DNA from 4 places in the Bradyrhizobium quebecense genome. Region 2 is predicted to be linked to each of the others. Evidence: predicted binding sites of a transcription regulator. Region 2 holds the regulator's gene; each other region holds the start of a gene.
What was found. The regulator PhoB, encoded in region 2, activates phosphate uptake and scavenging genes when phosphate is short. The targets are predictions, from matches to a motif close to TGTCATNNANCTGTCAT.
Positions count from the first base shown of each region.

Region 1: the regulator PhoB is predicted to act here: its motif matches at 2,138-2,154, upstream of HU230_RS34485 (DUF2794 domain-containing protein).
Region 3: the regulator PhoB is predicted to act here: its motif matches at 2,728-2,744, upstream of HU230_RS03220 (alkaline phosphatase D family protein).
Region 4: the regulator PhoB is predicted to act here: its motif matches at 1,675-1,691, upstream of HU230_RS00415 (esterase-like activity of phytase family protein).

Region 1 covers NZ_CP088022.1:7,171,727-7,179,678, forward strand. Annotated here, with positions in the region: gene acnA (aconitate hydratase AcnA) at 1-587, shown strand, start outside; gene HU230_RS34480 (DUF1223 domain-containing protein) at 812-1,573, shown strand; gene HU230_RS34485 (DUF2794 domain-containing protein) at 2,218-2,589, shown strand; gene HU230_RS34490 (GNAT family N-acetyltransferase) at 2,709-3,254, opposite strand; gene HU230_RS34495 (Bax inhibitor-1/YccA family protein) at 3,345-4,136, opposite strand; gene HU230_RS34500 (ABC transporter permease) at 4,371-6,941, opposite strand; gene HU230_RS34505 (ABC transporter ATP-binding protein) at 6,938-7,657, opposite strand; gene HU230_RS34510 (arylesterase) at 7,713-7,952, shown strand, end outside.
Region 2 covers NZ_CP088022.1:7,784,084-7,792,035, reverse strand. Annotated here, with positions in the region: gene HU230_RS37255 (aspartate aminotransferase family protein) at 1-393, opposite strand, end outside; gene HU230_RS37250 (GcrA family cell cycle regulator) at 890-1,402, shown strand; gene phoB (phosphate regulon transcriptional regulator PhoB) at 1,551-2,261, opposite strand; gene phoU (phosphate signaling complex protein PhoU) at 2,392-3,108, opposite strand; gene pstB (phosphate ABC transporter ATP-binding protein PstB) at 3,120-3,941, opposite strand; gene pstA (phosphate ABC transporter permease PstA) at 3,938-4,783, opposite strand; gene pstC (phosphate ABC transporter permease subunit PstC) at 4,788-5,777, opposite strand; gene pstS (phosphate ABC transporter substrate-binding protein PstS) at 6,008-7,018, opposite strand; gene HU230_RS37215 (ATP-binding protein) at 7,155-7,952, opposite strand, start outside.
Region 3 covers NZ_CP088022.1:642,569-650,520, forward strand. Annotated here, with positions in the region: gene HU230_RS03210 (indolepyruvate ferredoxin oxidoreductase family protein) at 1-1,900, shown strand, start outside; gene HU230_RS03215 (hypothetical protein) at 2,135-2,566, shown strand; gene HU230_RS03220 (alkaline phosphatase D family protein) at 2,834-4,414, shown strand; gene HU230_RS03225 (aldo/keto reductase) at 4,634-5,452, shown strand; gene HU230_RS03230 (hypothetical protein) at 5,544-5,762, opposite strand; gene HU230_RS03235 (amidohydrolase family protein) at 5,924-7,204, shown strand; gene HU230_RS03240 (helix-turn-helix domain-containing protein) at 7,268-7,567, shown strand; gene hpaD (3,4-dihydroxyphenylacetate 2,3-dioxygenase) at 7,591-7,952, shown strand, end outside.
Region 4 covers NZ_CP088022.1:74,576-82,527, forward strand. Annotated here, with positions in the region: gene HU230_RS00415 (esterase-like activity of phytase family protein) at 275-1,627, opposite strand; gene HU230_RS00420 (heme ABC transporter ATP-binding protein) at 1,736-2,539, opposite strand; gene HU230_RS00425 (FecCD family ABC transporter permease) at 2,536-3,636, opposite strand; gene HU230_RS00430 (heme/hemin ABC transporter substrate-binding protein) at 3,633-4,583, opposite strand; gene HU230_RS00435 (hemin uptake protein HemP) at 4,592-4,798, opposite strand; gene HU230_RS00440 (TonB-dependent hemoglobin/transferrin/lactoferrin family receptor) at 5,049-7,397, shown strand; gene hmuQ (heme-degrading protein HmuQ) at 7,557-7,889, shown strand; gene hutX (heme utilization cystosolic carrier protein HutX) at 7,937-7,952, shown strand, end outside.

The DNA.
Region 1 (7,952 bases), 610 kb from region 2:
TCAACCAGTACGGCACGCGGCGCGGCAACCATGAAGTGATGATGCGCGGCACCTTCGCCAACATCCGCATCAAGAACTTCATGCTCAAGGGCGCCGACGGCAATATCCCGGAAGGCGGTCTGACCAAGCACTGGCCCGACGGCGCGCAGATGTCGATCTACGACGCGGCGATGAAGTACCAGCAGGCGAACGTGCCGCTGGTGGTGTTCGCCGGCGCCGAATATGGCAACGGCTCGTCGCGCGACTGGGCCGCGAAGGGCACCCGCTTGCTCGGCGTGCGCGCGGTGATCTGCCAGAGCTTCGAGCGCATCCATCGCTCCAACCTGGTCGGCATGGGTGTGCTTCCGCTCACCTTCCAGGACGGCACGTCGTGGTCCTCGCTCGGCCTCAAGGGCGACGAGAAGGTCACGATCCGCGGGCTGCAGGGCGATTTGAAGCCGCGCCAGACGCTGACGGCCGAAATCGTCTCCGCCGACGGCGGCAAGCGGGACGTCCCGCTGCTCTGCCGCATCGATACGCTGGACGAGCTCGACTACTATCGCAACGGCGGCATCCTGCATTACGTGCTGCGCAAGCTCGCGGCCTAGGCCCTTTGTTTGAGCATGGTCTGCCCGGAAAACCGCTTCACACTTTTCCGGACCATGCTCTTGCGCGGATTTGTGATCGGTGCCTCACTGCTTAGTGAGTAGCGGCTAAAATGAAGGCGGCCTATGACAAGGCCGCCTTCTCGCGTTCTGGGGCACGCAAGTTCAAGGGACAACTTCATGCTCCGTACAAATACGGATGGAAATCATCACGACTGGTTCGCAGTATGACAGCGATGATGGCCTATAATTCTATCTCGCGATGGTCCAGCGCCCTCGGTTTCTGCGCGATCGTTGCGATCATCCGCCCCGCTCACGCCGATCCGCGTGCTGTCGTCGAACTCTTCACCTCGCAGGGATGCTCGTCCTGTCCGCCCGCGGACAAGATCATCGGAGACCTCGCGAAGGACCCCAACGTCATCGCGCTGAGCATGCCGATCGACTATTGGGACTATCTCGGCTGGAAGGACACGCTGGCCGATTCCCGTTTCAGCGCGCGCCAGAAAGCCTATTCGTATATGCGCGGCGACCGCGACGTCTACACGCCGCAGGCCGTGATCAACGGCTCCGCCCATGTGATCGGCAGCGACCGCGCCAGCATCGAGGACGCTATTAAGGACACCGAGAAGAGCGGCAGCGTGATGTCGGTGCCGGTGACGATGACGCTAACCGGCAAGCAGATCAACGTTTCAGTGGCCGCATCGAAATCGCCCGCGGTGTCGCGCGGCGAAGTCTGGATCTGCTCGATCTCGAAGTCGGTACCGATCTCGATCGCGCGCGGCGAGAACCGCGGCCGCGAGATCACCTACCACAACGTGGTGCGCAATCTCCTGAAGGTCGGTGACTGGAACGGCTCGTCCGGGAGCTGGACCGTGCCGCTCGAGAACATCACGCGCGATGGCGTCGATGCTGCGGCCGTCTACGTCCAGGACGGCAATCGCGACAAGCCGGGCCCGATGCTGGGCGCCGCATTCACCTCGCTTCACTAGAGCCTTTCGGTTCTGATTGATCAGAACCGAAGCTCTGGATTCTTGTTTGACGCGTTTTCTTCGCGCGAACCGGTGTCCACTTCGCTCGAAAACGCTCTAACGCTGCGCGGCGCTGGATTCTGCCAGTCGCGTCGTTGGGCCGCACGCATGTTGCCGTGCGGCTCCGCGCGCCGGCAAGCGTGCATCCACTGATTTGCTGAGAGGGAAGCGCCGAGGCTTTGCGGGTCTTGATCGCGCGTCATCGAGCAGGGCCCCAAAAACAAAAAGGACCAACTTTCGTTGGCCCAGTGTGTTGGGATTTGACTCCCCTGCGAACAGGCCCGATCCCGACGGCCCCGGGGGGCTGGGGGCTGAGGAATCCGGAACCGAAAGGACCGGGCCAACGCAGAATTTTCTTTTCGCAGGGCAGCGGGGCGGGCGATGGGCGGAAGTGGGGCAGCAATATGATTCCTCTAACGTTCCCGTGACTCTTCGGTTTTCCGGACAATCCGTCGCGCCTGACCGTGGTTAAGGGCTGGTTGCACTGTGAATGGCCCCTTGCAGGCTCCGTCGCTTAGCGCAATCATGTCACTCTCGTGACGATCCCGAAGTGGGGGCACCGGCCTTCGGATCCCGATCGTCACCGGGATGACAGGAGGCGCTCGATGAGTTTGATCTCGGAGGATAGTGATCCGAGTGGGAATCGTGCCGCGGCGCGTCCCGCCGCCGCGACCCTTCAGCCCAACCGCGTGACATTCAATCGACTTGAGCTCAACCGCATTCTCAATCTCTACGGCCGCATGGTCGCCGATGGCGAGTGGCGCGATTATGCGATCGACTTCCTGAAGGACCGTGCCGTGTTCTCGGTGTTCCGGCGCGCATCCGAAATGCCGATCTACCGGATCGAGAAGGATCCCCGGCTGGCGCGCAAGCAGGGCATGTACAGCGTGATTTCGGCGACCGGCCTGATCCTGCGCCGCGGCCACGAACTCGAACGGGTGCTGTTCGTGATCGATCGCAAGCTGTCGCTGGTATAGGCGCGGCAAATTCAGCAGACCGTAGCCCGGATGAAGCGAAGCGCAATCCGGCACAAGTTCATCTGCGGTTTCGGCGACCCCGGATTGTGCTGCGCCGCATCCGGGCTACGGACTGTAGCTCAGTCCGCTGGCACCGTCGCCGCGCCCTCGCCGAGCGCGCGCTGCATCATCACGGTGTCGAGCCAGCGGCCGAACTTCAGGCCGACATTCGGGTGCGTCCCGATCATCTGAAATCCGCAGCGGCGGTGCAGCCCGATCGAGCCGGCGTTGGCCGAGTCCCCGATCACCGCGATCATCTGCCGGAAGCCACGTCCGTCGCATTCGGCGATCAGGCGCTCCATCAGCCGGAGGCCGATGCCGCGGCGATGGACCGCAGGGTCCAGATAGACCGAGTTCTCGACCGTGAAGCGATAGGCCGGCCGCGGCCGGTAGGGACCGGCATAGGCATAGCCGGCGACGTGGCCGTCGAGCACGGCGACGAAATAAGGGAAGCCGCCATCGATCAGCGCGCTGTAGCGGCGGGTCATCTCGGCAAGGTCGGGCGGGATCAGCTCGAAGGTTGCGGTGCCGAAGCGTACCGCGTGCTCGTAGATCGCCGTGATCGAGGGCAGGTCCGCCTCGACGGTTAGCCTGATTTCCGGATTGGACCCCGCAGGATTGGACATGGGCGCGACAGTATTTTTGCCCTGCGCAAAAGAAAAGCCCCGGCCGCAAGGCCGGGACTTGGATTGGATCGATCGTCTCGCTCGAGGCGCTTAGTCGCGTTGGCCGAGCAGCTGCAGCAGCAGCGTGAACAGGTTGATGAAGTTCAGGTAGAGCGACAGCGCACCGGTGATTGCCGCACGCTCTGCCATCACGCCACCCTGCGAGGCGTAGCCGTAGATGTAGTCGTTCTTCAGCCGCTGGGTATCCCAGGCGGTGAGGCCCGCGAACACCAGCACGCCGACCACCGACACGATGAACTGCAGCGCCGAACTCGCCAGGAACAGGTTGACCAGGCTCGCGATGATGATGCCGATCAAGCCCATGAACAGGAACGAGCCCATGCCGCTCATGTCACGCTTGGTGGTGTAGCCGTAGAGGCTCAGCGCACCGAACGTCGCCGCGGTGATGAAGAACACGCGCACGATCGAGGTGTGCGTGTACACCAGAAAGATCGACGACAGCGACAGGCCCATCAGTGCCGAGAACACCCAGAACAGCAACTGGGCGGTCGCGGGCTGCAGGCGGTTGATGCCGGCCGAGATGACGAACACCATCGCCAGAGGGGCGAGGATGAACAGCCACTTCAGCGGGCTCACGAACATCGCGTAGCCGAACTGCGTCAGATAGGCGTTGCCAAACTTGGCGACGGCGGCGGACTGATCTGTGGTCACCGCACCCATGTAGACACCGAGCGCGGCCAAGCCGGTGATGGCCAGGCCGATGCTCATGTAGTTGTAGATGCGCAGCATGTAGGCGCGCAGACCGGCGTCGACGGCCGCAGCGTCAATGCGCCCGGCGGCCCGGCCGAAAGGAGAAGCGTAGTTGCGGTCTAGGTCCGACATGGTCGAATTCCCGTGGTTGGTCCCGGTGGAGCGCAAGGGATTTGCGGCGCCGGTTCTAAATCTATCTCAGATGGCTCGGTTTGCGGAACATTAATTGCGTGTCATTCAAACCGACTATCCGACCCGAGTGGTATGTGGGAAATTAACACATCCGACGCAAGCTTCCACGCGCGGCCGAATGTCGCTCTAGCCTAGCATTTATAGGCAAAACGGCGCTGCCGCCGCTACAAATTGTCACAAATTCCGCAACACCGAGGCCGGCTTCTGGTTCAGCGCGAGCAGCGTTCCGGCCAGCCCCAATCCGACCGTGACGACCAGTGCGGCGACGACGACCAGCGCGGCGCTGCCGGCCTGCCAGATGAAACTCAGCGTCATCAGCCGCGTCACGATCAGCCAGGCCGCGACCGAACCGGCGATCACCCCGAATATTGCGGTTGCAAAGCCGATCATCAGATACTCCAGCGCGTAGGCGCCGAGCAATCGCACCCGCGTGGCGCCGAGCGTCTTGAGGATCACGGCGTCATAGACGCGGTGGCGGTGCCCGGCGGCGAGCGCGCCGCCCAGCACCAGGATCGCCGAGATCAGCGTCACGGCGCTGGCGCCGCGGATCGCCAGCACCAGGTTGCTGACGACGGTGCCGACCGTCTCCAGCGCCTCGCGGACGCGGACGCTGGTCACCATCGGGAACGCGTCGGCGACCTGCTTGATGATGCGCGCATCATCGGTGGTGCCGGCATGGGGTTCCGTCAGGGTCGCGACGTGGCTATGCGGGGCGCCCTTGAAGGCATTCGGCGAGAACACCAACACGAAGTTGATGCCGAGGCCCTGCCAGTCGATGTTGCGCAGATTGGCGATCTTGGCCGGCACGTCGCGGCCGAGCACGTTGACCACGATCTCGTCGCCGATCTTCAAGGACAGCCCGTCGGCGATCTTCTTCTCCATCGAGACCAGCGGAGGTCCGCTGTAGTCCGGTCCCCACCATTCGCCCTCGACGATCTTCGAGCCCTTGGGAACTTCGCCGGTGTAGGTCAGGCCGCGGTCGCTTTGCAGCACCCATTCCGAATCGACTGACGGCTTGAGCTGGTCGGCCTTGACGCCGCGGGCGGCGACGATGCGCCCGCGCAGCATCGGCACGTCCTCGACGGTCGAGCCGGCAGCGATCTGCGCCAGGAAGGCGGCAAAGCGGTCGGCTTCGGTGGAGGGGATGTCGATGAAAAAGAACGACGGCGCCCGCTCCGGCAATGCGGCCAGGAATTGCCGGCGCAGATTGCCGTCGATCTGGGTGATGGTGACGAGCACCGCGAGGCCAAGGCCCAGCGACAGCACGACCGATGGCGTCAGCGCGCCCGGCCGGTGGATGTTGGCGATTGCCAGCCGCAGCATGGTCATGCGGCTGCGCGGCAGCCGCCGCGCCACCGCCATCAGGATCTCGGCGATCCCGCGCAGCAGCAGGAACACCGCGATCGACGAGGCGACGAACACCGCGGCGACCCGCTTGTCATAGGCAAGCCCGATCGCAACCCCGATCAGGAGCGCGACCACCACCGCCATCAGCGCGAGATAGCTCCAGCGCGGGCGGTGCCATTCGCTGGCGACGGTCTCGCGGAACAACGCGGCGACCGGCACGTCGTGGACCCGGCCGAGCGGCCACAGTCCGAACGCCAGCGCGGTGAGCTGGCCGTAGAGGAAGGAGAGCGCGAGCTCGTCGGGATGCAGGGCCGGCACCACCGGCAGCGGCAGCAGCTTGCCGAACAGGCCGACGATGACGAAGGGCAGCGCGGCACCGAGCACCAGCCCGATCACCGAACCGATCCCGGCCAGCACCACCACCTGCGTGCAGTAGATCGTGAAGACGTCGCGGCCGGTGGCGCCGAGCGCCTTGAACGAGGCGATGACGTCGCGGCGCCGGTCGATATGGCTCTTCACCGCGTTGGCGACGCCGACACCGCCGACCAGCAGTGCGGCGAGGCCGACCAGGGTCAGGAACTGGGTGAAGCGGTTGATGGTGCGTTCAAGCTGCGGCGAGGCGTTGTTGCGGCTGCGGACTTCCCAGCCGGCCTCCGGCGCGGCAGCCCGTGCGCCGTCGATCAAGGCGGTGGTGGCGCGATCGTCATTGGCGCCGTCGGGTAGCTTCACCCGGTAGATCCAGCGCACCAGGCTGCCCGGCTGCAAGAGGTCTGTGGCGCGCAGGCTGGCTTCGCTGATCAGGAAGCGCGGGCCGAGGCCGACGCCGCCGGCAAGCTTGTCGGGCTCGGCCGCCACCACGCTGCGGATCTGGTAGGTCGCGCTGCCGATGCTGACGCGGTCGCCGAGCTTCAGGTCGAGCCGCGCCAACAGCGTTGAATCGGCGGCCGCGCCATAGACGCCGTCGCGTTCGGCGAGCAGATCGGCGACCGGCATGTTCGGCTCGAGCGTCAGCTCGCCGAGCATCGGATATTTGTCGTCGACCGCCTTGAGCTCGACCAGCGCCAGCTTGCCGTCGCCGCTGCGGGCCATCGCGCGCAGCGTGGCTGCCACCGAAACCTCACCGCGGGTGCGCAGATACGCGACCTCGTCGGGCTTGGCCTCGCGCGAGATCAGCGAGAATGCGACGTCGCCGCCGAGCAGCGTGCGGCCCTCGCGCGACAGGCCGTCGCCGAGGCTCGCGGCGACCGAGCCGACGCCGGCAATCGCCATCACGCCGAGCGCGATGCAGGCGATGAACACGTAGAAGCCGCGCAGGCCGCCGCGCAATTCGCGCAGCGCGTAACGGAAGGCAAGCGACGACGCGCGGCCCTGCACCGCGACTTCGGACGCAATGCTCATGTGGTGGATTGTCCGTCGATGCGGCCGGAGCGCAGCCGCACGACGCGGTCGCAGCGCTGTGCGAGCGAAAGGTCGTGCGTCACCAGCACCAGCGTCATGCCGCGCTCGGTGTGCTTGGTGAAGAGCAGGTCGATGATCTGCTTTCCCGTCGTCTCGTCGAGATTTCCGGTCGGCTCGTCGGCGACCAGGATCGCAGGATCGGGCGCGAGCGCACGCGCGATCGCGACGCGCTGCTGCTCGCCGCCGGACAGCTGCGTCGGATAGTGGTGCAGCCGTTCGCCGAGTCCGACCGATTGCAGCTCCTGCGCGGCGCGCGCGGCGGCATCGGGATTACCGGCGAGCTCGAGCGGCACGGCGACGTTCTCCAGCGCCGTCATGGTCGGGATCAGATGGAACGACTGGAAGACGATGCCGACCTGGCGGCCGCGGAAGCGCGCCAGCGCATCTTCATCGAGGGCATTGAACGACGTGCCGTCGACGACCACTTCTCCGCTGTCAGGACGTTCAAGCCCCGCCATCACCATCAGCAAGGTCGACTTGCCCGAACCCGACGGGCCGATCAGGCCGATGGCCTCACCCGCTGCCACACGAAGGCTGATATCCTTGAGGATATGGACCCGTGCCGCGCCGGTGCCGAGCGAGAGATTGACGTTCCTGACGGCAATGGTGTCCGGCTCGACGTCGGTCAGTGAAGAGGATTCGATGAGACTGTCCATGGTTCGGTCATATGGCACTTCCGCTGCTGCGGTCGAGGGCCGGTTGAGAATCTTCGTGCACATACTCGTGTTGCTTATGGGCTTGATGACGGCAGCAAGCGCGCAGACGCCAGGACCGGAGAATGGCCCGGCGAAACCGATCAAGATGGTGGTTCTGGGCGATTCCCTGAGCGCCGGTTACGGCCTTCCGGCCGCGGCGGCATTCCCGGTCCGGCTGCAAAAAGCCTTGGAAACCAAGGGGGTAAAGGTCAATATGACCAATGCCGGGGTATCCGGCGACACCGCCTCAGGGGGG
Region 2 (7,952 bases):
GGCGCCTTCGAAGGTGATGATGCGGTAGCGTTCGGGATGGCCCTTGGAGAAGTGGTGGTGGCGGACCAGCTTGATCACGCCCTCCATCGCTTCGGCGCCGGAATTGCAGAAGAACACGAAGTCGGCAAAGCTCTGCTCGCACAGCCGCGCGGCAAGCACCTCGCCGTCCGGGCTCTTGAACAGGTTCGACATGTGCCAGAGCTTGGTCGCCTGTTCCTGCAGCGCCTTGACCAGATGCGGGTGCGCATGCCCGAGCGCGTTCACCGCGACACCCGAGGTGAAATCGAGATAGCGGTCGCCGTTGGTTGCGATCAGCCAGGCGCCCTCGCCGCGCTCGAAGCCGAGATCGACCCGGGCGAAGACGGGGAGCAGATGCGACGAGGCGTTGGTCATGGCGTTCACTGCCGGTTTGAAGCCGTCAATTGCTGCGCGCCTTGACGCCAACGCAGCAACCGCCAGCTTCGGAAAACAAAACGGCCGCCTTTGCGGGCGGCACGTACGGGTCATTCTATGCGGCGGCCGGTAAGTGTCAATCGTCAGGAGCCGGCCTTTGCTGGCCTTCCTGCAATGCGAAACCAGCGCAATCCGGAGCATTCCGGTGCGGTGGAAAAGCCTCATAGCAATGCTTAACTTTGTGGGAACATGTGGACGCACGGCCGCGGACTCTTGCGCCAGAGTCACGCCATATTGTAGCGTTTGGCCTGTCGGGTACGACATCTCGTGCGGCAGTACTGGACCCTCTAAGTAGCCTTCGTGTCTCGTGTAAACGTTCGGGCGCAACACCGTGCCCGGCGAGGGCTAAGGGATTCTGGCCGCAGGGATATTTGTCCAGATTGGCTCGCAGCGCCGCTCCGATGAGTGGCCGGCGCCATGCGAAAGGAAGAATGCGATGACTGTATTGACCTGGTCCGACGATCGCGTCGAGCAGCTGAAGAAGCTCTGGGAATCCGGCCTCTCGGCCAGCCAGATCGCGGCGGAACTTGGCAATGTGACGCGAAACGCCGTGATCGGCAAAGTGCATCGGCTCGGCCTCTCCGGCCGCGCCAAGGCCCCCTCCACGGCCGCGCCGCGGCAGCGCAAGGCCCGCCCCGCCCAGCACATGATGCGGGTGGCGCGCCCGGTCTCGCGCGGCAACACCGCGCTTGCGCACGCCTTCGAGGTCGAGATGGAGCCCGATCCGATCTCCTTCGACAACGTGGTGCCGATGAGCCAGCGGCTGTCGCTGCTCGAGCTCAACGAGGCCACCTGCCACTGGCCGGTCGGCGATCCCTCGAGCCCGGAATTCTTCTTCTGCGGCGGCAAGGCGCTCGCCGGCCTGCCCTATTGCGCGCATCACTCGCGCGTTGCCTACCAGCCCGCCAACGATCGCCGCCGGCCGTCGGCGAAGCCACAGATCAAGTAGCACTCGGGAAACTGCCTGGACTGCAAAAACAAATCCCCGCGAAAGCGGGGATTTTTTTGTGTGATCGTAGCGCGGAAGTATCCACCAGCGTCGTCCCGGCGAAAGCCGGGACAACGCCGTGTTGTGGCTTGAGGTTGCCGTGCAAGCCTTACGGCTGCGGCTCGGCCTTGGCAAACCGGTCGTCGAGCGCATAACCGGCGCCGCGCACGGTGCGGATCGGATCCTGCTCGCGGCCCGGATTGAGCAGCTTGCGCAGGCGGCCGATGTGCACGTCGACGGTACGCTCATCGATATAGATGTCGCGGCCCCAGACGCTGTCGAGCAGCTGCTCGCGGCTGAACACGCGGCCGGGATGCTCGAGGAAGAATTCGAGCAGCCGATACTCGGTCGGACCGAGATCGATCGGACGTCCCGAGCGCGCCACGCGGCGCTTCTCGCGATCGAGCTCGATGTCGCCGTAGGTCAGCACGGTTGCAAGCCGCTCCGGGCTCGCGCGGCGCAGCAGGCCCTTCACCCGTGCCAGCAATTCCGGCACCGAGAACGGCTTGACGATGTAGTCGTCGGCGCCGGTGGCAAGCCCGCGCACGCGCTCGCTCTCCTCGCCGCGCGCGGTCAGCATGATGATCGGAAGCTGCTTGGTCTCGGGACGCGCCCGCAGGCGGCGGCACAGCTCGATGCCGGACAGGCCCGGCAGCATCCAGTCCAGTACCACGAGGTCGGGAACGCGCTCCTTCAGGCGGGTGTCGGCATCGTCGCCGCGCCCGACCGTTTCGACATCGTAGCCTTCCGCATCGAGGTTGTAGCGCAACAGTGTCGTCAGCGCTTCCTCGTCTTCGACTACCAGAATGCGTGCGCTCATCGGTTTAAATTCTCTCTCTGTGGTGATCCGTTGCCCAGACGCAAACCGAAACGCTTACTTTCCTGACCATAATCCCCGCGGAGACGACTTGTCGTGAAGACAATCCGGCCCCGCGCCTGCGGATCATGTCCTAGGTACCCGGCACCGTGGTGGCAAAGTTGGTCATGTCGCCCTTCGGGCGCTTGTCGGTGATCTGCTGGCCCTCGATCATGTAGAACACGGTTTCGGCGATGTTGGTGGCGTGATCGCCGATCCGCTCGATGTTCTTGGCGCAGAACATCAGATGGATGCAGAACGAGATGTTGCGCGGATCCTCCATCATGTAGGTCAAGAGCTCGCGGAACAGCGAGGTGCAGATCGCATCGACCTCCTCGTCGCCCTTCCAGACGTTCATCGCCGCCGGCAGATCGTGCGCGGCATAGGCGTCGAGCACCGACTTGACCTGCGACAGCACGAGGTCGGTCATGTGCTCCAGGCCGCGGATCAGCTTCAGCGGCTGGAAATCGCTTTCCAGCGCCGCGACGCGCTTGCCCATGTTCTTGGCGAGGTCGCCGATCCGCTCGAGGTCGGTGGCCACGCGCATCGCGCTGACGATTTCACGCAGGTCGATCGCCATCGGCTGGCGGCGGGCGATCGTCAGCACCGCGCGCTCTTCGATGACGCGCTGCAGCTTGTCGATCTCGATGTCGGCGGCGACCACGCGCTTGCCGAGCGCGACGTCGCGACGGATCAGCGCGTCGACCGACTCGGTGATCATCCGCTCGACGAGGCCGCCCATTTCGGCGACCAGGCGAGTCAACTCCTGCAGGTCGCTGTCGAATGCCTTGGCGGTATGTTCAGAAGCCATCTTGTATCTCCTCAGCCGAACCGGCCGGTGATGTAATCCTGAGTCCGTCGATCGCTCGGCGAGGTGAAGATCTTGTTGGTGTCGTCGAACTCGATCAGCTCGCCGAGATACATGAAGGCGGTCTTGTCGGAGACGCGCGCCGCCTGCTGCATGTTGTGGGTGACGATTGCGATCGTGTAGTCCTCGGAGAGCTCCTGGATCAACTCCTCGACCTTGGCGGTCGAGATCGGATCGAGCGCCGAGCACGGCTCGTCGAACAGGATCACCTCGGGCCGCACCGCCACGGTGCGCGCGATGCACAGGCGCTGCTGCTGGCCGCCGGAAAGCGACAGGCCGGAAGCGTTCAGCTTGTCCTTGACCTCGTTCCACAGCGCGCCGCCGCGCAGCGCCTTCTCGACCCGGTCGTCCATCTCGGACTTCGAGATCTTCTCGTAGAGGCGGATGCCGAAGGCGATGTTCTCGTAGATCGTCATCGGGAACGGCGTCGGCTTCTGGAACACCATGCCGACCCGCGCGCGGAGCAGATTGAGGTCGAGCTTGGGATCGAGAATGTTGGTCTGGTCCAGCATCAGCTGACCGGTGGCGCGCTGGCCGGGATAGAGGTCGTACATCCGGTTGAAGATCCGCAGCAGGGTCGACTTGCCGCAGCCGGACGGTCCGATGAACGCGGTGACGCGGTTGGTACCCAGCGTCAGGTTGATGTTCTTCAGCGCGTGGTGCTCGCCGTAATAGAAGTTAAGGTTGCGCACCGTGACTTTCGGCGGCGCTTCCGGCAGCGGCGTATGCGGTGCAACGTGGCTCGGGTTACTGGTTGAAACGGAGAGCTCGGTCATTTTGCGGCCCTTTCGGCACCAAGGATACGCGCGCCGATATTCAGCGCGAGCACGGTGAATGTGATCAGCAGTGCGCCGCTCCACGCCAGCTCTTTCCAGTAGGCGTAGGGGCTCTGCACGAAGTTGTTGATGGTCACCGGCAGGTTGGCCATCGTCTTGGTCAAGTCCCAGCTGAAAAACTGGTTCGACAGCGCGGTGAACAGCAGCGGCGCGGTCTCGCCGGCGACACGGGCGGTCGCCAGCAGCACGCCGGTGATCAAGCCGCTACGCGCAGCACGATAAGCGATCCGCTTGATCACCAGCGAGCGCGGCAGGCCGAGCGCGGAAGCCGCCTCGCGCAGCGGATTGGGCACCAGCAGCAGCATGTCCTCGGTGGTGCGCAGCACGACCGGGATCACGATCACGGCGAGCGCGAGACTGCCTGCGATCGCCGAGAAGCCGCGCATCGGCACCACCACCGCACCATAGATGAACAGGCCGATGATGATCGAGGGTGCGCTGAGCAGGATATCGTTGATGAAGCGGATCACCGAGGTGAGCTTGTCGTGCTTGCCGTACTCGGCGAGGTAGGTGCCGGCGAACAGGCCGAGCGGCGCGCCGATGCCGACGCCGATCACCGTCATGATGACCGAGCCGACGATGGCGTTGAGCAGGCCGCCTTCGGTCGAGCCCGGCGGCGGCGTGTTCTGGGTGAACAGCTGCACGCTGAGGCCGGCAAGGCCGTTATAGACCAGCGTGAACAGGATCAGCGCCAGCCAGGTGACGCCGAACAGCGCCGCGCCGACACAGAGTGCGCGAATGACGATGTCGCTGCGGCGGCGGGATTTGTAGATCGGGTTCATGGCCCTATTTCCCCGCTTTCGTTTCAAGCCGCATCAGCATCAGCCGCGCGCCGGCGAGCACGAAGAAGGTCAGCACGAACAGCAAGAGGCCGAGCAGGATCAGGCCGGACTGGTGCAGGCCGTCGCTCTCGGCGAATTCGGAGGCGATCGCCGCCGAGATCGTGGTGCCCGGCGCGAAGATCGACGACGAGATGCGGAACGAGTTGCCGATGATGAAGGTCACCGCCATCGTCTCGCCGAGCGCGCGGCCGAGCGCCAGCATAATGCCGCCGATCACGCCGACCCGGGTGTAGGGGATCACGACGCTGCGGACGACTTCCCAGGTGGTGCAGCCCATGCCGTAGGCGGCTTCTTTCAGGACCGGCGGCACGGTCTTGAACACGTCGACCGAGATTGCCGTGATGAAGGGCAGCACCATGATCGCGAGGATCAGCGCGGCGTTGAACAGGCTGAGATAGGACGGCGGACCTGCGAACACCGCACCCAGCACCGGGACGCCCTCGAAGATCCGGATCATGAAGGGCTGGAACGTGTTGGCCAGGAACGGGCCCAGCACGAAGAAGCCCCACATGCCGTAGATGATCGAGGGAATGCCGGCGAGTAGCTCGATGGCGATGCCGATCGGGCGGCGCAGCATTTGCGGGCAGAGCTCGGTGAGGAAGATGGCGATGCCGATGCCGACCGGAATGGCGATCAGCATCGCGATGACCGAGGTGATCAAGGTGCCGTAGATCGGGCCGAGCGCGCCGAGCACCGGCGGATCGGCCGAGGGCGCCCAGCGCTGCGTCCAGAGGAAGGCGAAGCCGTACTCCTTCATCGCCGGCCAGGCGCCGGCGATCAGCGACAGGATGATGCCGCCGAGGATCAACAGGACCGAGATCGCCGAGACACGGGTGATCCAATAGAAGGTGAGATCACCGAGCTTGAAGGCGCTGAGGGCCTTGGCGCGATCGTAAGGTCCCGCGGCTTCCATCACATCGCTCTGAACAGCCATGTCTGCCACGCCAATCCCCTCATTACTATGTGAAAGCTACGCAAACCGCTACGCCCCGAAGCGATCTTCACTGACGCATTTGGCCGGGCGTCGGTCCGGCTTGCGCCACCCGGGGCGCGAACCGCGGTCCCCGCCCCGCGTTTCTTGCCGCGGTGATGGAGCCCGGATCTCAATCGGTCGACCTGTGCCGCCCTTGGGAGGCGGCACAGGTGTTGTTCAAAGCGTCGGACTTAGCTCTTGATGTCCGAGGACCAGGTCTTCTCGATCAGCTTGACGACCGATTCCGGCATCGGGATGTAGTCGAGCTCTTCGGCCGCCTTGCCACCCTTCTCGAAGGCGTACTTGAAGAACTTGAGCGCTTCCTGCGAGGCCGCCTTGTCGGTCGAGTCCTTGTGCATCAGGATGAAGGTCGCCGCGGTGATCGGCCAGGAGGCTTCGCCCGGCTGGTCGGTCAGGATCACGTAGTAGCCGGGAGCCTTGGACCAATCAGCGTTCGACGCAGCAGCCTGGAAGGCGGCGATCGTCGGCTGTACGGTCTTGCCGGCCTTATTGACCAGCGCGGTGTAGGTCAGCTTGTTCTGCTTGGCATAGGCGTATTCGACATACCCGATCGCGTTCTTGGTCTGGCCGATGTTGCCGGCAACGCCCTCGTTGCCCTTGGCGCCGACGCCGACCGGCCACTCGACCGCGGTGCCGGAACCGACCTTGGACTTCCAGTCGGCGTTCGACTTGGAGAGGTAGTCGGTGAAGTTGAAGGTGGTGCCCGAACCGTCCGAACGGCGCACGACGGTGATCGCGTCGGCCGGCAGGGTCAGCTTCGGATTGAGCTTGGCGATCGCCGCGTCATTCCACTTGGTGATCTTGCCGAGATAGATGTCGCCGAGCACTTCGCCGGAGAGCACGAGATCGCCCGGCTTGACACCTTCCAGGTTCACGACCGGAACGATCGCGCCCATCACCATCGGCCACTGGACGAGGCCGTCCTTCTCGAGCTGCTCGGCCTTGAGCGGCGCGTCGGTCGCGCCGAAGGTCACGGTCTTGGCCTGGATCTGCTTGATGCCGGCGCCGGAACCGATCGACTGATAGTTCAGGCCATTGCCGGTGTCCTTCTTGTAGGCGTCAGCCCATTTCGAATAGATCGGGAACGGGAACGTTGCGCCGGCGCCGGTAATATCGGCAGCGAAGGCCGACGTCGAAGCGGCGACCAGGCCGGCAGCGACGATAGCTTTGATGAAATTCATGGGGTGGTCTCCATCTTGTGAGCGAAGCGCCAATTGCGCCCGATCGCGCCCACGCCGGTCCATCTAGGAGCGGTCGGTGCTGCTTTTACGAAGGTTGGATGACAGTTGGATGACAGTACTAAGCGACTGAAAACGCTTAGCTTTGGGTCGGTAACGGGGTCTTCGGCCGGGGAAAACAGGCGGTAAAGGTCGCGCCATTGTTCGGCACGCTCTCGATCAGAAGACGCCCGCGATGACGGTTAAGAATATGTTTCACCAGCGATAATCCGAGGCCGGTTCCGCCCTGGTTACGGCTGTCGCCGACGTCCACCCGGTAGAACCGCTCGGTCAGCCGCGGCAGGTGCTCCGGGGCGATGCCAGGGCCGAAATCCCGTACCATGACACGGATTTCGGGGCTCCCCTCGCCCGATGCGCCCGAAACGGCCTGATTGAGCGACACTATGACGCGGCCGCCCGAGGCGCCGTATTTGAGGGCGTTCTCGATCAGGTTTTCGAACAGGCGGAGCAGTTCCTCGCGGTCGCCCGCAATCGTGACCGAGGTCGGCGGCAGGTCGACGTCGATCTCGACCTGGCGCTCGCTGGCCAGCGCCTCGAGCCCGTCGGCCACCTGGCGGATGATCGGCACGATATCGATCGACGCCTCGGGCCGCACATGGGCCGACAGCTCGACCCGCGACAGCGACAGCAGGTCGTCGATCAGCCGGGCCATGCGGGTGGCCTGGGTGTGCATGATGCCGAGGAAGCGCTCGCGCGCCCGGGCGTCCTCGCGGGCCGGCCCCTGCAGCGTGTCGATGAAGCCGGACAAGGCGGCGAGCGGCGTGCGGAGCTCATGGCTGGCATTGGCGACGAAATCGGCGCGCATCTCCTCGACCCGGCGCAGCGGCGTCAGATCGTGGAAGGTCATCAGCATGCATTTCTCGGTGCCGCCGAACTG
Region 3 (7,952 bases), 1.6 Mb from region 2:
CCTCTACAACGATGCGGTGGCGATGACCGGCGGCCAGCCGGCCGAAGGCGGCTTCACGGTGGCGCAGATCGCGCACCAGGTTGCGGCCGAGGGCACCAAGCGGCTCGCGATCGTCTCCGACGATCCGGACAAATATCCCGCCAATTACTTCCCGTCCGGCGCCACCATCCATCATCGCCGCGAGCTCGATGCTGTGCAGCGTACCTTGCGCGAGATCGAGGGCCTCACCGTCCTGATCTACGACCAGACCTGCGCCGCCGAGAAGCGCCGCCGCCGCAAGCGCGGGCTGTTTCCCGATCCGGCCAAGCGCGTCTTCATCAATGAGCGCGTCTGCGAAGGCTGCGGCGACTGTTCGGTCGCATCGAACTGCGTCTCGGTGCAGCCGCTGGAGACCGAGCTCGGCCGCAAGCGCCGCATCGACCAGTCGAACTGCAACAAGGATTTTTCCTGCATCGAGGGCTTCTGCCCGAGCTTCGTGATGGTGCAGGATCCCAAGCTGCGCAAGGCCGACCGCACCGCCGCCGATCCCAAGGCGCTGTTCGCGGACCTGCCGACGCCGTCAGCGGCCGCGCTGACTGGCCCCTACAACATCCTGATCACCGGCATCGGCGGCACCGGCGTCATCACCATCGGCGCGCTGCTCGGCATGGCCGCCCATGTCGAGGGCCTCGCCTGCTCGACGCTCGACTTCACCGGCCTGTCGCAGAAGAACGGCGCGGTCATGAGCCATGTCCGGCTGGCGCCGGCGTCCGACATGCTGACCACGGTCCGCATCGCGCCCGGCAATGCCAATCTGATCCTCGGCTGCGACCTCGTCGTCGCCACCAGCGTGCCGGCGCTGAGCCGCGCCGAGCGCGGCGTCACCCGCGCCGTCGTCAACGCCGACCTGCTGCCGACCGCGAGCTTCGTGATCGATCCCGATATCGATTTCGAGGCCAGCTCGATGCGCGATGCGCTGAACGGCGCGGTGAGACCGGATGATCTCGACATCCTGGATGCCACGGGCCTAGCCACCGCGCTGATGGGCGACAGCATCGCCACCAACGCCTTCATGCTCGGCTTTGCGTTCCAGCGTGGTGCGATCCCGCTGTCGCTCGAGGCCATTCTGAAGGCGATCGAGCTCAACGGCGCCGCGATCGAGATGAACAAGACCGCGTTCTCGTGGGGCCGGCTCGCCGCGCACGATCTGCAGCGCGTGGTCAGCGCCGCCCGCTTCAAGAACGCAGGCGCCGCACCAGCGAAGAAGACGCTCGACGAGGCGATCGCGTTCCGCGCCAAATTCCTCACCGACTATCAGGACGCGGCCTACGCGAAGCGCTATCTCGACGACGTCGCGCGCGTCCGCTCCGCCGAAGCTGCGGCAGCGCCGGGCTCGCAGGACCTGACCGAGGCCTTTGCAAAGGGCCTGTTCAAATTGATGGCCTACAAGGACGAATACGAAGTCGCGCGGCTCTATTCCGACGGCGAGTTCAGCAAGGCCTTGAGGGAGCAGTTCGAGGGCAATTCCGGCTTGAAGGTCTTGCTGGCGCCGCCGCTGCTGGCGCAGCGCGATCCCGTCACCGGGCGATTGCAGAAGCGCGAATTCGGCCCGTGGATCTTCAAGGCGTTCGGCCTGCTGGCGGGGCTGAAGGGCCTGCGCGGCACCGCATTCGACATCTTCGGCTACACCGCCGAGCGCAAGATGGAGCGCGCGCTGCCGGTCGATTATTCGGCGATGATCCTGCGTCATCTCGACGGCAACACGCCGCTCGACCTGCCGCGCCTGGTGGCGCTGGCGAAGACCGCGGACCTCGTGCGCGGCTACGGCCACATCAAGGAAGGCAACGTCGCCCGCTACCGCACCGAATGCGCGCGGCTGGAGCGTGCGATCGGCCAGCCGCTGGCGCAGGCGGCCGAATAGGCCAAAGCGCCTTCGAGCGAAGTGGCTACCGGTTCGTGTGAAGAAAACGCGTCAAAACAAGAACCTAGAGCCCCGTTCCGCTACCGTTGGAACGGCGCTCGAGGCGGCGGCAGCGGAACTTTCCACGGCCGCCCTGGTTGACTGGTAACCCTGCCCGCGAGACGCGGCTGGATTCGCGCGGCCGGGTCCCTACATGATAGCTGTTCTGTTCGAGTGATTTCAGGAGGCCTTTTGATGGTCCTGAAAAATGCTTTTGTTGCAACTGTTTGCACCGCGTACCTGGCGTTGGGTGGCGTGGCGTTTGCTGATGACTATCGACCAAGCGAGTTCTTCAGCCTCGATCTCTCGCGGGCCGTGCTCTCGCCGAAGCCGCTTGGCCCGCCGGCGCAGTTCGAGCCGGTTCCGGTCGAGGCGAAGACCGACCATGGCCCGGATCAGCACGCCAGTGTCGAACCGAAGGTCGAACAGCCGAAAGTCGAGCCGCAGAAGGCCGTGCGGACGACCAGGGTGTCGGCACCGCATGAACCCAAGCGCGCAGTGGCGCACGTCCCCGCCCGCGCCAAGCTCGCGCGGCGGCATTCGAACCCGCTCGATGCGGAAGCCCGCGACACCAGGATCCAGACCTGGCCGTGCCGCACCGGCGGCATCTGCAACTGGCAGCGGTGAGGGCGGTTCGGCGGTCTCACGCCAACTCGCGCGCGCGTTCGTACTAATACCGAACCCGTCATCCTTCGAGGCTCGCTCCGCTCGCACCTCAAGATGACGGGTTCGGCGTTTGCGCGCTTGGCGCCTGACGACACCGTTCAGATCTCGATCTCGTCCCCCCTAGTCATCCCGCCGTCGCAAAACCGTCGACGCAGAGTCAAGAAACCGTAAGGGCGGAGTCAAACAGCGCAGGCAAAACCTTCGTTGCGATTCGACGAAGGTTATTCGATGCCGACAGCGATCTCCGCGAGGGGGCGAGGCCTCACAAGGCGTCAGCTTCTGGTGCGCGCGGCGTCTACGGCCGCGCTGGCGGGATTGGGCTCGCTGGCAAAGCCATATCTGAGCCGCGCCGCGGATCGGCCTGCGATCGCGGGCATCCAGTCCGGCGACGTCGCCAGCGATTCCGCGGTCATCTGGGCTCGCGCCGATCGCGCCGCGCGCATGCAGATCGAATGCGCCGCGGTGGAAAGCTTCGCCACTATCCTGCGTACCGCGTCCGCCGATGCACTGCCTGAGCGCGACTTCACCGCCAAGCTGCTGCTCGACGGCCTGCCGCCGGGCCAGGACCTATTTTACCGTATCCGCTTCGAGGATCGCGACGGCGTCGCCGGCGAAAGCCGCATTGGGCATTTCCGCACCGCGCCGGTCGACCGCCACTCGGTCTCGTTCGTCTGGTCCGGCGACGTCGTGGGGCAGGGCTGGGGCATCGACCCCGCGCGCGGCGGCCTGCGCAGCTATCGCACCATGCTGAACGAGCGCCCGGATTTCTTCATCCACTCCGGCGATCACATCTATGCGGATTGCACGGTGCCGTCTGAGCAGACCCTGCCGAACGGCGAGATCTGGCGCAACCTCGTCACCGAGGAGAAATCGGTCGTCGCGCACAGCCTCGAGGAGTTTCGCGGCAACTACAAATACAACTGGCTCGACGAGAATTTCCGTGCCTTCCACGCCGAGGTACCGATGTTGGCGCAGTGGGACGACCACGAGGTGGCCGACGACTGGGCGCCGATCGGCACCGCTGACGCAACCGGCTACGATACGGACGGCACCTCGCGCCTGGTGGCGCGGGCGCGCCGCGCCTTCCACGAATTCATGCCCATGCGGCTGATGCCGGAGCGCGACGGCCGGGTCTATCGCAAGATCGCCTATGGGCCGCTGCTCGACGTCTTCATCGTCGACATGCGCTCCTATCGCGATTCCAGCTGGAACAAGCAGGGCGACGCGGACCAGGCGTTCATCCTTGGTCAGGATCAGCTCGCCTGGCTGAAGCGGGAGCTGGTGGCGTCGGATGCCGTCTGGAAGGTGGTCGCCGCGGATCTGCCGATCGGCCTCGTCAGCCTGGATGCCGTCGCGCTCGGCGACGGCCCGCTTGAGCGGCGCGAGCACGAGATCGCCGATCTCTTGTCCTTCATGAAGCGCGCCGGCATCCGCAACACGGTGTGGCTCACCGCCGACATGCACTACACCGCTGCGCATCATTATGATCCGAACCGCGCCGTGTTTCAGGAGTTCGAGCCGTTCTGGGAATTCGTCTCCGGCCCGCTGCATGCCGGCACCTGGTCGCCAGGCGAGCTCGACAACACCTTCGGCCCCAAAGCGATGTACCAGAAGGGCTGCTCGGCCGAGCAGGGCGACAATCTCGCGCCGTGCTTCGGCCTGCAATTCTTCGGCCGCGTCGACATCGACGGCAAGACCGGCGTGATGAAAGTGACCCTGAAGGACGTCGACAACCACGATCTCTGGTCGGTCGACATCGAGCCGCGGCCGGATGCGCGGCCCGCCCAGATCATGGCGCAACACATCTAGAACCCATAGCGTTTTCGAGCGAGGTGGGTTCCGGTTCGCGTGAGGAAAACGCGTCAAGCGAGGATTCGTCGCGACATCTTGATTTGCGGGTGCCTTGCCCGAAGGGCCGGTTTGCGGGCAGACTGCGTGTTGGTAGTTCTGCCAATTTCATTCCGACTAGACGATTTGCTGGCGTGACGTCGTCGATGACATCGGCGTCCCACGCGTCAGGAGCTATCCATGGACAGTCTGCAGACACAGGGCATCAGCCTGCCGCAGCTCGGGCTCGGCACCTTCCGCATGCAGGGCGACGCCTGCCGCGCGGCGGTCGAGAGCGCGCTCGGGCTCGGTTACCGCCATATCGACACCGCCGAGATGTACGGCAATGAGGAAGCGATCGGGGCCGCAATCGCAGACGCGAAGGTCGCGCGCAAGGACCTGCATGTGACCACCAAGGTCTGGCACGAGAACCTGGCGCCGGACGCGATCCGGAAAGCGTTCGACGCGAGCCTGAAGAAGCTGCCCCTCGATCACGTCGACCTTTATCTGGTGCACTGGCCGTCGCGGAACATGAAGCTGCCCGCGGTCTTCGAGACGCTGATGAAGCTGAAGCAGGAGGGCCGCACCCGCGCGATCGGCGTCGCCAATTTCACCACCGCGCTGCTCAGGACCGTGGTCGAGGACATCAAGGCGCCGATCGCCTGCAACCAGATCGAATATCATGCGATGCTGGACCAGACGCCGGTGCAAAAATATCTCGCCGCGAAATCGATCCCGCTGGTGGCCTATTGCCCCCTGGCCCAGGGTCGTTTCGCGACCGACGAGACGCTGGCGAAAATCGGCAGCAAGCATGATGCGACCGCAGCCCAGGTGGCGCTGAAATGGCTGCTCGACCAGGATGGCGTTGCGGCCATCCCGAAAGCCTCGCGCGCGGAAAGCCAAAAGGCCAATCTCGACGCGCTGAAGGTCAAGCTCGACGACGACGACCGCAAGGCGATCGCTGCGCTGCGCAAGGACATGCGCTGCGTCAATCCAGGTTTTGCGCCGGCGTGGGATTAAGCCGTCGACCTCCCGATACGATTGCTGAAAAAGAAAATGGCTCCGCGAGGAGCCATTTTCCGTTGTGTCGGTCTCTTGGATGTGTCGGCGGTTAGTAGCGGTCGCGCCGAATTACGACCGTGCGGTCATGGTCGTGATGCCAGCCACGATGCCAACCACGGTCATGGCGCATCTCGGCGCGCGCACCCCAGCCGCGATCCCAGTGATGGTGATGGCCGCGCTTGATCACGACGGTCTCGGCGCTCGCGATCGACGGAACGGCCACTGCAAGCGTACCAATCGCCGCAAGAACAAAACCAATTTTTTTCATTTCATCCTCCTCAAATGATGCGGGGAGGAAACCGTACAGGCATCGAAACGTTCCTTCGGAATCGGCGGAGTTTTCTGAACGGTTGTTCAGGTGGCCTTGCCTAACCACTGCGTCCGACGCATCATCGTGCCATAACAATCAATGTTCGGGGGGACGTTGCCGTGAGTGGATTTTCACGCCGGGATTTTTTGAAGGGTACGGGATCGGCCGCCGCTGCTGTGATTGCAGGGCCGGCCGCTGCGGCGATGGGGCCGGACGACAAATTCGACCTCGTGATCAAGAGCGGCGACGTGATCGATCCCAGCCAGTCGCTGCGCGGCAAGCGCGACATCGGTATCCGCTGGGGCCTGATCGAGGCGATCGAGGACGAGATCCCGGCCGCGCGCGCCGCCAAGATCATCGACGCATCGGGCAAGCTCGTGATGCCGGGCCTCGTTGACCTGCACTGCCACGTCTATCCCTACGGCTCGGCAATCGGCATTCCCGCCGACGAGCTGGTGCAGTTCCAGGGCACCACGACGGTCGTCTCGGCCGGCGATGCCGGCGTCAACAATCTCGCGGCGCTGCGGCGCTTCATCGTCGCGCAGTCGCGGACGCGGATCTACGCCTTCGTTCATATCGCCAACAACGGCCTGTCGGCCTTCCCGGTGGCCGAGCTCTACAACATCGACAACGCCCAGGTCGAAGCCTGCGCGATGGCGCTCGCCGAGAACCCGGACTTCCTGATCGGGGTCAAGGTGCGGATGTCGGAGAACGTCATCTTCAAGCATGGCATCGAGCCGCTGAAGCGCGGCATCCAGGCCTGCGAGATGTGCGGCTGGCCGGCGCGGATGATGGTGCATATCGGCGGTGTCGAGACCAGGGAGTTGATGTCCGACATCCTCGATCTGCTGCGGCCGGGCGATATCCTCACCCACGCCTATTCCGGCGCGCCGAACATGTCCGGCGCCTTCACCAACATCGTGCAGGACGGCAAGCTGCTGCCGGCGGCGCTCGCGGCCAAGCAACGCGGCGTGCTGTTCGACGTCGGCCATGGCGGCGGCAGCTTCGATTTCACGGTCGCCGAGATCGCCATCCCCGCCGGTTGCACGCCCGATACGATCTCGTCCGACATCCACGTCTTCTCGGGCAATTCGCCCGGCATCCCGTTCCTGCCGAATGTGATGAGCAAGTTCCTGGCGATGGGCTCCTCGCTGGATCAGGTGGTGGCGATGGCGACCTCGGTGCCGGCGCGGATCATCAACCGCACCCCGAAGATCGGCACGCTGCAGCGCGGGGCCCCCGGCGATGTCGCGATCCTGGACCTCATCGAAGGCCCGGTCACCTTCGTCGACACCCGCAACAACAAGCGCGACGGCAATCTGCAGCTGAAGCCGGTGCAGACCGTGGTCAACGGCGTGCCGTTCGGCCGGCCCTATCAGGCGCCGTTTTCGGTGCGATAAGCGGCAGGCCCCGCCGGTTTCCTGTCATTGATCCGCGTCAAGGACAGGAAATCTTGCTCGTCGATGATGGGCAATTATAAGGGGCACGTCGTGACTGGGAATCGTTCCTCCATAGACCGATTGGCACGCTCTTCCGCGCCTGGTGGTACGTCGTTTTCCGAAAGCGACTTCCTGCGGCAACTGGGCGAGGCCATGCGCGGGGCGCGGGCTAATATCGGCATGACGCGTCGCGAACTGGCCCGCCGATCCGGCGTGTCGCAGCGCTACATTGCTCTCATCGAAGCGGGCAAGGGCAACGTCTCAATCTTGCTGCTGCTGCGCATTTTGAACGCGTTCCGCAGCGACGCCCCCAAGCCGGCCTGACCGGGAAAGGGAAGATCACGCCGATGGGTGAACTCGTTCTTGCTGCCAAGGTCAGCCACGTACCGTCCCTGATGCTGTCGGAACGCCCCGATCACCCGTTGCACGATGCGCGGGCCGGCGCGGTCGCCGCATTACATGAGCTCGGCCGGCGCGCCAGGGAACGCGGCGTGTCGACCTTCGTGGTGTTCGATACGCATTGGCTGTCCAATTTCGGCTACCACATCAACGCCAATACCCGGCACGGCGGCTCATTCACGAGCCACGAGGCGCCGCAGATGATCAAGGATCTGCGCTACGATTGGCCGGGGAATACCGCGCTTGCGGAAGCGATTGCGAGCGAGGCGGAGAGCGATGGCCTCAATGTGATGGCGCACCGGGTCGAAAG
Region 4 (7,952 bases), 1.0 Mb from region 2:
ACCGTCACCCTGAGGAGGCCGCAAAGCGGCCGTCTCGAAGGGCGACGGCCCGGCTTGCTCCGCGCGGCATCGTCGGGGCCGTGCATCCTTCGAGGTTCGCTCCGCTCGCACCTCAGGATGACGGGACTGCTTCCGCATATTCACTGTCATGCCCCGCCTTGAGCGGGGCATCCAGTACGCCGCGGCTCATCCGTTGAGTTCGGACGCCTCTGGAATACTGGATCGCCCGGTTGAGCCGGGCGATGACACCGTTGTGTGTAGCGCGAGCAACCGCTCACTTCGCCTTCAGGAAGTCGCCGACTTCGAGCAGCACGAACTCGTTGTCATCGGCCTTGTTCGGGTCGCGGCTCGAGGAGAACGGCAGATTGTTGTCGTTGCCGACGATGATGCGGGTCTCGTCGACCCGGTCGACGTTCTCGATGGTGAAGAACGGGAAGGTGTAGACGCCGTCGTTGAGCGGCTTGCGGGCCTTCTTGTTCGGATCGCGGATCTTCATCAGGTCGATATAGGCGATCTTGCGCACCGGCTTGCCGACATTGGCGTCGGACAGCTCGATCTTGTAGACCCGCTTGAACTTGGCGAGGTCAGGGAAACAGTTCTCGCCGCGCTGGCCTTGCGGGCAGGCCTTGTCGGCGGTGCCTTCGCCATTGTCGCGCTCGATCTCGAGGCCCTGGGTCGGATCAATCATGTTGAAGTCGCCGATCGCATTGCCGTTCTGCTCGAACACATATTGCCAATAGCGACCGGTGAACTTCTCCGCCGCGACGTCGAATTCCAGGATGCGCGAGGCTTCCTTGCCGTCGACCTTCTCCCAGTCCTTCTTGTCGGCATCCCACAGCGGCCCTTCGAGCAGGCCGTAGAGGAACTTGCCGTCCTTGCAGGAGGCAAAGCCCTCATAGCCCTTGGAACGGCGCAGATTGACGTTGGTGTAGCTTGCGCCGGGCGCGCCGGGCGACTGCACGGCCCAGTGATCCGGCGAGCGCACCGGCTTGCCGTCGGCGACCGTCTCGAACACCGCGAGGATCTTGCCGGTCTTGTCGGCCTTGAGGATGTAGGGCCCGAACTCGTCGCCGATCCAGAAGGTGTCGTTGATGATCTGGAAGCCCTCGGTGTCGAAATCGGCACCGGTGAGGTAGCGCTTGGCGGTGTCCTCATGCACGATGCGGAACGGCACCTTCTTGTCGGTATCGTGCAGGAACACGGTCTCCTGACGCTCGATCTTGCCGTTCGCCCAGTCCATCTTGTAGCGGTTCAGGTACAGCATCGAGTCCGCCGAGTTGTAGCGCGAGCCCATGCCGTTATCGGTGATCACCCAGAACGAGCCGTCGGGCATCGCCTTGATGCCGGAATGGCCTTGCAGCGGCTGGCCCTTGAATGGCAGCGACACGCCGGTCGGCCGCTCGTAGGACTTGCCCATCACGGTGCCGATGGCGTCGACGCGCTTGCCGGTGGTGTACTTGCCCGATGTCTTCAAATCGTTCGGGGCATCCGCGGGGGCGTCGATGAAGCTCTCCGCCGGCATCACGGCATGTCCTGCCAGCGTCGCCAGGAATTCGCCCTCGCTCTGCGCGAACGCGGAGGTGGCGAGCAGGATCGAGGCGACGGAACAGAGCAGTGACAGGCGCATGGTTGATCTCCCAAAGGATAAACGATGCGATGTTCTCCGAGCCGCCTGTTACAGCCGGCTGACAGTTTTGTGAATCGCGGATGTTGCGACGGGATAAGGCTTGCGGCGTTACGTCGCCTTGCCCGCCGGCCGCATCGTCTGCGGCAGCAGGAAGGGCACGCCGCTCGTAGTATAGTCGATCGTGGCGTCGATCTCGAAGATCTGCCTCAGCGTGTCCGCTTGCATCGCGGCGGCACGGTCGCCGTCGACGGCAAGCCGGCCGCGATGCAGCAGCAGGATGCGGTCGGCGAACCGCATCGCGAGGTTGAGGTCGTGCAGGATCGCGATCACGGCGGTGCCGCGCGCGGCGCGCCGCCGGGCGGTTTCGACCAGGTCGATCTGATGCCGCAAATCGAGGCTCGAGGTCGGCTCGTCCAGCAGCAACAGCCCCGGCCCATGCAGCGCCTCGCCGCAGGCGAGCTGCACCAGCACGCGGGCGAAATGCGCGCGCTGCTGCTCGCCGCCGGACAGCGTCGGCAATTGCCTGAACCGGAAATGCGCCAGCCCGACCTCGTCCAGCGCGGCAGTGACCAGCGCCCGCGTCACCGCGCGCGGACGCTCGCCGGCGCCCATGCTGACGATTTCCTCGACCGTGAACGGGAAGGTGACGTTGACGTGCTGCGACAGCATCGCACGGTGCCGTGCCAGCTCGCGCGGACCATAGGCGTTGAGGTCGCGCTGCCTGAGCCGGATCGTTCCGCGCGACGGACGGAGATCGCCCGACAGCATCCGCAACAGGGTCGATTTGCCGGCGCCGTTGGGACCGACGATCGCGACCATCTCGCCGGCGCCGATCTGCAGCGAGACCGCATCGACCAGCGCCGCGCCGCCGACCGTCATCGATACCGACTGCGCCTCCAGCAGCGCGCTCATAGCGACACCAGGGAGCGCTGGCGCAGCAGCATGGCAAGGAAGAACGGTGCGCCGATCGCCGCGGTCAGGATGCCGATCGGCATTTCCGCGGGGGCCACGATGGTGCGCGCCACCGTGTCGGCGCCGACCAGCAGGATGGCGCCGAGCGATGCGGAGGCCGGCAGCAGCAGGCGATGCCCGGGTCCGATCACCAGCCGCAGCAGATGCGGCACCACGATGCCGACGAAACCGACCACGCCGCAGACCGAAACCGCGACCCCGGTCATCGCCGACACCAGCACGATCGAGATCCGCTTCAGCCGTTCGACATCGACGCCGCTGTGGAACGCCTCGGCCTCGCCGAGCACGAGCACGTCGAGCCCGCGCGCAATCCAGAGGCAGGCGATCAGGGCCACGGCCAGCACCGGCGCCAGCGCCGTGAGCTTGGTCCAGGTCGCGCCGCTCAGCGAACCCAGCATCCAGAAGGTGATGTCGCGCAGCTGGCGGTCGTCGGCGACGAAGACCAGCAGCCCGATGCCGGCATTGGCGATCGCGGCAATTGCAAGTCCGGCGAGCAGGAAGATCGCAATCGAGGTCCGGCCGCCGCGGCTCGCAATGCCATAAAGCACGATGGTCGTGACCAGCGAACCGGCGAAGGCCGCGATCGGCAGCAGCTGATGCTGCAGGAAGCGCAAGCTCTCGCCGAACTGGCTGTCGGTGAACACGATCGCCGCCGCGGCGGCAAACGCGCCGCCGGAGGAGACGCCGACCAGCGCCGGGTCGGCGAGGGGGTTGCGGAACAGGCCCTGCATGATTGTGCCTGATACGGCAAGGAGTCCGCCGACCATCGCGGCCGCGGCGATCCGCGGGATCCGGATCGACCACACCACGAGCTGGTCGCGCGCGAGCAGCGGGTTGGCCGCGCCGTCGGCCCATAGTCCGAGCGCGGCGGGAAGCCGTGCCATTGGGATACCCGCGGCGCCGACCGTCAGGGCGACCAGAGCGCTTGCTGCGAGCGCCGCAAGCAGGCAGAGCAGGGCGAGTGTCGCTGCCGGCCGCAGCGACATGCCGGCGCGCCGTTGGTTCGCACGCGTGCGGCGTTCGGCCAGCACACTCATTGCCGGCAGTTCGCGGTCAGCGCCGCCGGCTTGAAGGTGGCGGCCTCCGGCGCCAGCGCCGGATAGAGCTTGACCGAGAGGTCGCGTGCCGCGGCCGCGGTGCGCGGCCCGAAGCCGAGCAGGTAAAGCCCCTCCATCGAGATGAAGGCCTTGTTGGCCGCGACCGGTGTCAGCGCGAAGGCCGGATGCGCGAACACGGCCTCCGGCGTCAGCGAATCCTTGCCGCGATCGATCGACAGCACGACATCCGGTTTCGCGGCCACGATGGCTTCGTCGTTGACCGGCTTGTAGCCGTCGTAACCGTCGATCGCGTTGACGCCGCCGGCGAGCTGGATGATCTCGTCCGCGGCGGTCTTGTGGCCCGCGGCCAACGCCCGGCCGTTCAGGAGCGACATCACGAACATCACGCGCACCGGCTTTGCCACTTTGGCGCGCAGTGTGCGCAGTTGTGTGAGATCGTTTTCCACCGCCGTGGCCAGGCAGGCGGCGCGCGGATCGGCGCCCATGGCGTGGCCCACCAGCCTGATCTTCTCCACCAGCCCGGTCTCCGAGAACGTCTCCGGCACCAGCACCAGCGGCACCTTGGCCGCCTCCAGCACTTCCATGGTCTCCTTCGGCCCGGAGCCCTGCACCGCAAGCACCAGCGATGGATGCAGGCCGAGCACGCCCTCCGGCGACAGCTGACGCATGTAGCCGACGTCGGGCTTCTCGCGCAGTGCGGACGGCGGGTAGAGGCTGGTCGCATCGACGCCGGCAATGCGGTCCTCGAAGCCGAGCGCATAGAGGATCTCGGTGATTGCGCCGCCGATCGAGACGATCCGCGTGGGATCGTCGATCACGACGTCGCGGTCGCGTGCGTCGTGCACGGTGATGCCCTCGGCGGCCGCTGCGCCGATCGGCAGCAGACAGCAGAACGCGAGCAGAGCGAGCGTGCGACAAATTGTCATCGGGGCGGTCACTTGGTCAGGATCAGCTTGTTCTGCGAGGTCAACCGCAAGCGGTAGTGCTCTTCGCCATGCACGATGATGATCTCGCGCTCAGCCGAGAACAGGTCGCGGCTGTCGAGGCGATTCCCATGCATGATGAGCGTTTTGGCAGCGTCAGACGCTGATGCGGCCTGTTTTCCCGCCGCGCCGATGTTGTCTCCGGAAGTTGCCGACATACTCGTGGTGCTGCGCCTACGAAATCTTCAAATGATGCTTGCTTGTATAAGCGGGCGACAGCGCATTCCAACGGCTGCACTTTACAATCGATGTAAACAGCGCTGCCGCATTCTTGACCGTTTTGTTGCCGGCTCGTAACCAATCATCACACGATGTAGGCTGTGGCTTGCATCGCAACGTAGCCAGCAAGCCGCTCAGTGGAGCGCACGCCAGCCAAACCAGAAGAGCGAAGATCGGGCTGGGGCTAGAATGGCTGACGGGGCTAGGGTTTCGCGCGCCTTGATGTTGGGTGCGTCGGTGTTTTCAATTTCGGCAGCACTGCCGGCAGGCGGTTTGGCGCAAACGGCCGATGCTTCGGCTGCGCGTCCCGCGACCGAGCGGCCGAAGCAGGCCCAACGCAAGCCGAAGCCTGCGGCCAACCCGCAGGCGGCGGCGTCGCCGGCGATGAATGCGCGCGCGCAGATCGGCGCGGTGCCGGTGCAATCGCTCGACACCATCACGGCGGTCGCCTCCAAGACCGAAGAGCGCGCGATCGACGCGCTGGCGCCGGTCAGCTCCGTCACGCTGGAGAAGATTCAGGGCCTGCAGCCGAACCGGGTGTCCGACATCTTCTATAACGTGCCCGGCGTCTCGTTCCAGGAACGCGGCGACGATCCGGCGACCGTCATCAACATCCGCGGCCTGCAGGACTTCGGCCGCGTCGCCGTGGTGGTCGACGGCGCGCGGCAGAATTATCAGCGCACAGGCCACAACGCCAACGGCTCGTTCTTCCTCGATCCCGAATTGGTCGGCGGCGTCGACGTGGTGCGCGGCCCGACCGCGAACATCTACGGCTCCGGCGCGATCGGCGGCGTGGTCTCGTTCCGCACCAAGGATATCGACGATGTGGTGCGTCCTGGCGAGCGCTGGGGCGTCGACATGTCGGGATCCTTCGGCAGCAACAAGGACCGCGGCATGGGTTCGGTGTTCGGCGGCGTGCGCGCCGATCCGAATGTCGATGTCTTCGGCGGCGCGGTCTACCGCACCCGGAGCAACTACGAGGACGGCGCGGGCACCGAGATCGGCAACACCGGCAACGATATCGCGGCCGGCCTGATGAAGGTGACGATCCGCCCGGCCGAAGGCCACGAGTTCAAGATCGGCGGTGTCTTCCAAGACTACCAGTACAATATCGGCCAGCCCAACCGCGGCCCGACCACCACGGCGGCGCCGCTGGCGGCGATCGCCGGCTCCTCGGTCTACGCCTCCGATGCAAGGAACTACACGGGCACGCTGAGCTGGCGATACTCCAAGCCCGACGACATGCTGTTCGACTGGAACATCTCGGTCTACGGCAACCGCACCGACAACGACCAGGTCAAGACCTACAACAACCGCATCAGCACCGGCGGCGGCGTCTGCACGCTGGCCGATCCCGGCAACAACATCTCCGGCTGCGTCGGCGACAAGCGCGGTTACTCGCTCGACACCGTCGGCCTCGACGTCAACAACACCTCGCGCTTCAATTTCGGCGACTGGCGCAACGCCCTAACCTACGGTTTCGACGCCTTCCGCGATGATGTCGAGACCTTCGACTCCCGCGGCAATTCCAACATCACGACGCCCGGCGGCCAGCGCACGGTGTCGGGCGGCTTCGTGCAATTGAAGCAGAACTATTCGACCTGGCTCGAGCTCGTCAGTGCGGTCCGCTACGATCATTACGAGCTCACCTCGATCAACACCACGACCAGCGGCGACCGGCTGTCGCCGAAGATCACGGTCGGCGTCACGCCGGTGGCCGGCTTCACGCCCTATGTGAGCTATGCCGAAGGCTATCGCGCGCCGTCGATCACCGAGACCCTGATCTCGGGCGGCCACGCCACCGGCGGCGGGCCGGCGCTGTTCAACTGCCCCGATGGCACCAGCGGCCTGTTCTGCTTCCTGCCCAATGCGGCGCTGCGGCCCGAGGTCGGCAAGAACAAGGAAGCCGGCATCAATCTGAAGTATGACGGCATCTTCACCGCGAACGATTCATTCCGCGGCAAGATCAACGTGTTCCACAACGACGTCGACGGCTATATCGACCTCGTCCCTTCGGCGCCGACCCTGACGCCGTTCGGACGCTTCAGCCAGTTCTACCAGTACCAGAACATCGCCCATGCCCGCGTCGAGGGTCTTGAGCTCGAGACGATGTATGACGCGGGTGACTGGTTCGTGGGGGTCACCGGCCATCTGATGCGCGGCCGGAACACCGGGACCAATGTCGGGCTCGCTACCATCACGCCGCGCAAGGTGACGACGACGGGCGGCGTCCGCCTGCTCGACCGCTCGCTGATCATTGCCGCGCAATGGTCCTCGTTCGGCGCCAACAACGATTTGCCGGCGGGCTATCTGCCCTCGACCGGCTACGAGCTGGTCAATCTCTATCTGACCTGGAACGCCACCAAGGACATCACCTTCACAGCGTCCGTCGACAATCTCTTGAACCAGTACTACCGGCCCTATGCGATCCCGGGCTCCTCGACCGATGGCACGACGCAGAACGACGTGCTGTTCTCGAGCCCCGGTCCGGGCACCGTCTACAAGGCCGGGCTCAGGATTCACCTAGGTGGAGCGTAACGCGACGAGCCGATCATTCCATCCAGGTTGCTCCGGCCGCGCTGGTGCCCCCAGCGCGGCCTTGGCGTACTCCTTGGCGCATTCATGTTATTAACGAGATCAACCGGCAGGATCCAAGGCATCGTCCGAGGCAGCCGCCGCCAACAGGAGAAGACTTTCATGTTCATCGCAATGAACCGGTTTCAGGTGATCAAGGGCAAGGAACAGGCGTTCGAGACGGTCTGGAAGACCCGTGAATCCTATCTCGGCGATCTGCCGGGATTCATCGAATTTCATCTGGTGAAGGGCCCCGAGGCCGAGGACCACACGCTCTATGCAACCCACACGGTGTGGGGTAGCAAGGGAGCGTTCGAGGACTGGACCCGGTCGGATGCGTTTCGCCGCGCCCATTCTCGCGCCGGCAACGAGACCGGCGGCAGCCTCTATCTCGGCCATCCCAAATTCGAAGGTTTTGAGGTGCTGATCACCGAGCGGGCCAAGAGCCCGGCGTGACGGAGGCGGCCGTGCAGAACGCGGAGCTCGCCGGGCTGAAGGCCTATATGGCCGACAATCCCG